2 regions of the Vibrio mytili genome follow, and region 2 is predicted to be linked to the other one. Evidence: riboswitches for the same ligand, from Rfam matches in the RefSeq annotation. Region 2 holds a riboswitch; the other holds the start of a gene.
What was found. Region 2 has a riboswitch for lysine ahead of lysC (lysine-sensitive aspartokinase 3). Riboswitches for the same ligand answer to the same signal wherever they lie in the genome.

Region 1 (3,426 bases), 1.4 Mb from region 2:
TTACGACAAGATAAAGCCAATTAAAATAGATAAAGTCCTTATATTTAACTTTATCTTTTGCTTATGTGCAAATACTAAATCATGTTTTTGTTTAAATTTGGCCATTTTTTGACGCTATTAATATTAATTAACTATAAAGCAACCAAAGTAGACATAAAAAGTTGTGTTATCTATGCCAAGTAATCTCAAAGTGCTGGCTCAGCGAGAACTTATTCCTTCTTAGGCAAGGCACTGATTTGAAGACATAGTCATTCTACGTAGTGAATCAGTAACGCAGGATAGGACCGAATAAAACTCGTTCTTGGTGAGAACATCTAAAGGTTACTTGGGTATAATACTTCCAAAAATGAAAACAGACGCTTTATTTATGATTTTTTTGAACGTTGATAGTAATGAATGTATTAACAACACTTTTTGCCGTTATTGTAAGATTTATCTGACGTGCAGTCTGGATAGCGGAGTTGCATAATCTAAACAGAGTAACGTTAGAGGATTAGTAGCGAAAATTGTAACTACCTTTTAGTACACAGAAAATAACTCACTAATCCCCCTATACAAATAAATTATCAGTCGATGTCTAAGGATTGAACTGTTCTGTAGATGAGAATATATATCACAGAGAGTAGGAGGTGGCAGTCGTGTGGTCATTTGTTCGCCTAAATAGGTTTGATATGTTGCATTGGTACTCACGATAAGTACAATGACGCCCACCTGAAGCAACATAGCAGATAATTTGTTGTTAATTTGTGTAATTAACGGTTCATTGTTTGTTATTGCCGTAGAGGCGCAATCTCGAAGAGTAGCTATTATTGGGGTGATGCCAAAGAATATTAGTGAAAGGCGAAGGTTGCCGAAGCACATTGCCCATCAACGCAATTTGCTGGGGTTGTCTCCGAAAGGAACAACACTGCCATAGTGCTATGCCCAAAAAGTCAGAATACAGGGTTTTGATTGGGTTATCTTGGCTTGCATACTTTCAACGACTTGAGGCTCGAACTCAGAGCATCGTTGTTGCCGCGCCTGCAAACCAAGTTAACCTGCCTCAAGCCGATTACTGTTACATTTTTTGGATATATATTTTTAAACTATGGAGCGCTACTGTAGGGTTGGGTGGAGTGTTCACTTCCCTGTCGCTATGTTCAACAGAGCACGCTGTCTTTATGTATACGGCTTTAAGCAGTGTGGCTTGTCTGCAGTAGATCTCTAGCCAAACTTTGGTTTTTGAAGATCATGAATTTAATCGATTTTTCTACATCTCCTGTTTCGTTATTGCCACCGATAGTTGCACTGACATTAGCGATTCTAACTCGACGTGTACTCATTTCTTTAGGCGTTGGTATTGTGCTAGGCGCGATATTGCTTAACAGCTGGTCTATTGGTGATAGTGCTGGTTATGTTGGCTCGAAAGTTACTTCTGTTTTTATTGAAGATGGTGGCTTAAACACTTGGAATATGAGTATTGTTGGATTCCTTATTCTATTGGGAATGACAACCGCTTTGCTAACGTTATCCGGTGGTACTCGTGCGTTTGCGGAATGGGCACAGTCTCGAGTGAAAAGTAAACGCGGCTCTAAACTTCTTGCGGCCTGTTTAGGTGTGTTCATTTTTGTCGATGACTACTTTAATAGCCTTGCTGTTGGCGCTATCTCTCGTCCGGTTACCGACCGTTTCTATGTCTCTCGTGCCAAGCTCGCCTACATTTTGGACTCAACCGCAGCTCCAATGTGTGTGATCATGCCTGCGTCTAGCTGGGGCGCATACATTATTACTATCATTGGCGGTATTTTGGTTTCTCACGGTATCACTGAGTATTCAGCGCTCGGCGCTTACGTTCGTTTAATTCCGATGAACTTTTACGCCGTGTTCGCTTTGCTGATGGTGTTTGCGGTCGCGTGGTTTGGTTTAGATATTGGTAAGATGCGTGAGCATGAAATCTCAGCCTCGCAAGGTCGGGGCTTTGATCATGACAAAGAAAACGATGCACAAGAAGCACATGATCTTAATGAAGAGCTGGATATTCGTGAAAGTGAAAAGGGCAAAGTTTCTGATCTTGTACTTCCAATCGTCACGCTCATTGTTGCCACAGTAGCTTCTATGCTTTACACCGGTGGCCAAGCTTTGGCCGCTGATGGTCAATCATTCGCATTGCTTGGCGCATTTGAGAATACGGATGTCGGTACTTCTCTTATTTACGGTAGTTTATTCGGTCTAGCTGTGGGTTTATTTACTGTTGTTAAACAGGGTATACCGATGAGCGAAATTGGGCGCACACTATGGATTGGTGCAAAATCAATGTTTGGCGCTATTTTGATCCTCGTGTTTGCTTGGACGATAGGTTCTGTAATTGGTGACATGAAAACGGGCTCATATCTGTCAACCTTGGCTCAAGGTAATATCAATCCGCATTGGTTACCCGTGATTCTTTTCTTGCTGTCTGGATTAATGGCATTCTCAACCGGTACGTCTTGGGGAACTTTCGGTATCATGCTACCTATCGCAGGTGACATGGCCGGTGCTACAGACGTTGCTCTTATGTTGCCGATGTTGAGCGCAGTATTGGCAGGTTCTGTATTTGGCGACCACTGTTCACCTATTTCAGATACGACGATTTTGTCATCCACCGGTGCTCGCTGTAATCACATCGATCACGTTTCCACCCAGTTGCCGTATGCGCTGTCTGTGGCTTTGGTTTCCTGTATTGGCTTTATTGCTTTGGGTATGACCGCATCAATTGCTATCTCGTTTGCAGCAGCTTCAATCTCGTTTGTTGTGGTATGTACAGTACTCTCATGGATGTCGAGATCAAAGATGGCGTCATACCAGAACGTATAATCTAAATCCGCCACTTAGATAGCCTGAAGCATTCAGGTTAACAACGAGTTGTTTTAAAGAGGAAGCTCCGCTAGTAACTAGCGGAGCTTTTTTTGAACGCGATTTAGATGAGGGGGGCAAAATCGCGTTTGGGGTTAACTAGTAGGATTGATAAGCAGCAGGGCACTCCTCTGGTGATGACACTGGTACTTCAACCGCATCATTATTGTTCATACCGTCCAATAGGGTCTTAATATGATTGATTTGATAAATATCAGAACCCTGCCATGCAGCAATTGCACTGTCGATAATGTCTTGAACAGAGACCCATTCACCGCCGAACCAAAGTTTGGTCGCTGGACTCAAGCCAGAGTCAACAGGGCGATGACGAGTGTTAAAGATAAACGCCAGGAGCTGTTGCGCTAACTGTTCTTTATGGTCGTTAAGATCCGCATTACCATTGTTGTCGGTTAGGAAGTGCGACACTTCTGACTGCCAAGTGCCAGCTCCCCATATGACTGAACCGTCGGAGAAGGCTGCAGCAACAGCAGTGCCGTCCATGAATTCACCGTCGAATGGTTCATCACCAGCGCCAAAGTAGGCGCTAGGGTGTTG
Region 2 (3,426 bases):
ACCAACAACGAAGTAAAAACAAAAAAGCGAAGAGCACCGCCTTCGCTTTTTTGTACAACCGACCTTATAGAATTGCTCGGTATAACATGCAGTTATTGAGTCAGGGACTCTTCCAACGCTTTTAGACATAAAGCCACATTTTCAGCACGTGCCCCGTAGCCCATCAACCCAATTCGCCATGCTTTCCCAGCCAAGGTGCCTAGTCCTGCGCCAATCTCTAGGTTATACGTTGCTAACAAATGCGTGCGAACTTTCGCTTCATCAATACCTTCTGGCACATAAATCGCGTTCAGTTGAGGTAAACGGTACGCTTCTTCAACGACGAACTCAAAGCCCAGTTTTTGTAAACCTGTTTTAAGCTTTTCATGCATTTTCTGATGACGTGCCCATGCATTTTCAAGCCCCTCATTTTTTAGTATCAATAGAGCTTCATGTAAAGCATAAAGGCTGTTAACAGGCGCAGTATGGTGATAGCTGCGCTTTCCTTCACCGCTCCAGTAACCTAGTACCAAACTTTGATCGAGGAACCAACTTTGTACTGGTGTGGTTCTCGATTGAATTTTCTCTATTGCAGCCGCCGAGAAAGTCACAGGGGATAAACCTGGCACACATGACAAACACTTCTGGCTCCCCGAGTAAACGGCATCCAACTGCCACTCATCCACTTTTAGTGGCACACCACCCAATGACGTAACTGCATCAACAATGGATAGAGCGTTGTACTGCTTCGCTAGTTGGCCAAGAGCTTGTGCATCACTGACGGCCCCTGTTGACGTTTCTGCATGAACAAATGCTAAGATTTTGGTATCAGGATGCTGCTGAAGGGCTTGATCGACTTTATCGACTGAAACGGGATTCCCCCACTCGTCGTCAACCACTACCACTTCACCTCCCGCACGAATGACGTTTTCACGCATACGATCACCAAACACACCATTGCGGCATACGATGACCTTATCACCTTTTTCAATCAAGTTAACGAAGCACGCTTCCATCCCGGCACTACCAGGGGCAGAAACTGCAATGGTAAAATCATTTTCTGTTTGAAATGCGTATTTTAATAACTGCTTGAGCTCATCCATCATGGCAATAAAGAGTGGGTCTAAATGTCCCACCGTTGGCCGACTTAAAGCTTGCAGAACCTGCGGGTAGATATCGGAAGGACCTGGTCCCATTAAGATACGGTGAGGGGGAATAAAGCTTTGGATCGTCATAGCAGCTCCTTGTTTGACGTCATTTGGGCCCGAACGAGAACAATTATTTTTTAGAATTTAGATGAGGTATCGGGCATTAAAACTCACACTAATGGATTTTTCAGAACTCGGCAATTAGCCGTAAGTATAGAAGTCGGACCAGCATCACAGATTCATAAACAAAAAAACACTAGGAAAGGGCGAAATAGTGATTGACATTGAACACCTAAAACCGTTCAATGTTTGAGCTTTATGTAGAAGAGGAGCACTACCCAGGTAGATGATTTGTGGAACCGCAATTCCCATACCAATCATTCAGGGGGAGTAGTGCCGAGGTAAGCCAAAGTTGTGGTTTTGGCTTGTCGGTTGACTTGGGTTGAATCCCATCAACTGTCATCAGTGCCGTCTGGTGAAGAGCTTCTGAGGGTACATTTTTTATATACCATTCTAAATTCCTCTCTTTTTGCTCTGTTCCTTTCCTCACATACATTGGACGTGTGTATTATTTTTATTAGGAAGTCGTGGGAGAACATAGTGAGCGCATTTAATGTAGCTAAATTTGGTGGAACCAGTGTTGCTAATTTCGAAGCAATGAGCCGTTGTGCCGCCGTTATTGAAAACAATCCAGATACTCGCCTTGTCGTTAGCAGTGCTTGCTCTGGTGTCACTAACTTGCTTGTAGCGTTAGCGAATGGTGTTCAAGATCAAGAGAAGCGCACAGAGTTGCTACAACAACTTGCAAGCATTCATGACGCGATTCTTTCACAACTAAAAGACTCTGCACAGACCTCTTCTGAGGTGTATGCCATTTTAGATACGGTCACTAGCCTTGCGGAAGCTGCTTCAATTCAAGCAAGCAACAAATTAACGGATCACTTAGTGGCATGTGGGGAGCTGATGTCAACGCACATTCTTGCTCAACTAATGCGTGAGCGCGGCATTAATGCTGTGCGTTTTGACATACGCGATGTGTTAAGAACAGATGATAACTTTGGCCGAGCTGAGCCCGATGTAGAATCTATTGCTCAGTTAGCGCAAGAAAAACTTGTCCCACTATGTCAGCAGTCAGTTGTGGTTACACAAGGCTTTATCGGTTCCGATGTATCAGGAAACACGACAACCTTGGGACGTGGTGGCAGTGATTATAGTGCCGCACTGATTGCAGAAGGTGTGAAAGCTTCAGGTCTGGAAATTTGGACGGATGTTCCGGGTATCTATACTACCGATCCTCGCATTGCACCCAAAGCATCCCCCATCCCAGAAATCAGCTTTAGCGAAGCGTCAGAAATGGCGAACTTTGGTGCGAAGATCCTGCATCCTTCGACATTGGTGCCTGCACTTCGTCACGATATTCCGGTCTTTGTGGGCTCTTCAAAAGAACCCGAAAAAGGTGGTACCTGGATACGTCATGAAGTAGAAAGTTCACCATTATTTCGTGCTTTGGCTTTACGTTGTAATCAAACCATGGTGACATTGCGCAGTGCAAATATGTTCCAAGCGTACGGCTTTTTGGCCAAAGTCTTCGAAATTTTGGCAAAATACAAAATCTCTGTGGATCTGATTACGACATCAGAAATCAGTGTTTCTTTAACATTAGATCAAACCGATACTGCAGGCGGAGCACCGCAATTACCTCAAGCAGCAAGAGAAGAGCTAGAAACGTTGTGTACGGTTAAAGTCGAACATGATCTTTGCCTTGTCGCTCTAATCGGCAATAACATGAGCGATACTAAAGGTTACGCGAAACAAGTATTCAGCACCTTAGATGACTTTAATCTACGTATGATTTGTTACGGAGCGAGCCACCACAACCTATGCTTCTTGGTCAGCAGTTCAGATTCAAAACAAGTCATTCAAAAATTACATTCTGAGCTATTTGAGCAATAATTTAGATAAACAAAGGGCTGCACATTGGCAGCCCATTTCATTCCGATCGCTTGTTTACAGTGATTGAGATTAGCCGTTGATGTTCGGCCCCAACCATTTTTCTGCTTCAAGCCTATCCCAACCTTTTCGCTCTGCGTAGCTTTCCAGTTGATCTTCTTGGATCTGGGCGATCGCAAAGTAACGCGAGTCAGGATGAGAGAAATACCACCCAGAGACAGAAGCACCTGGATACATGGCATAGCTTGATGTAAGAGACATACCAATACTCTCTTCTACATTAAGCAGTTCCCATAAAGGGCCTTTTTCGGTATGTTCGGGACAAGCAGGGTAACCCGGAGCAGGACGT

Region 1: it holds a riboswitch for lysine, as region 2 does, so the genes downstream of both, tet(35) (tetracycline efflux Na+/H+ antiporter family transporter Tet(35)) here and lysC (lysine-sensitive aspartokinase 3) in region 2, are expected to answer to the same signal.

What each region holds. Positions count from the first base shown of each region.
Region 1 covers NZ_CP110481.1:1,154,284-1,157,709, forward strand. The annotation lists lysine riboswitch at 772-929, shown strand; gene tet(35) (tetracycline efflux Na+/H+ antiporter family transporter Tet(35)) at 1,231-2,832, shown strand; gene ONE56_RS05405 (hypothetical protein) at 2,971-3,426, opposite strand, start outside.
Region 2 covers NZ_CP110481.1:2,565,619-2,569,044, forward strand. The annotation lists gene ONE56_RS11805 (PglL family O-oligosaccharyltransferase) at 1-16, shown strand, start outside; gene ONE56_RS11810 (pyridoxal-phosphate-dependent aminotransferase family protein) at 93-1,214, opposite strand; lysine riboswitch at 1,444-1,621, shown strand; gene lysC (lysine-sensitive aspartokinase 3) at 1,728-3,080, shown strand; gene metH (methionine synthase) at 3,150-3,426, opposite strand, start outside.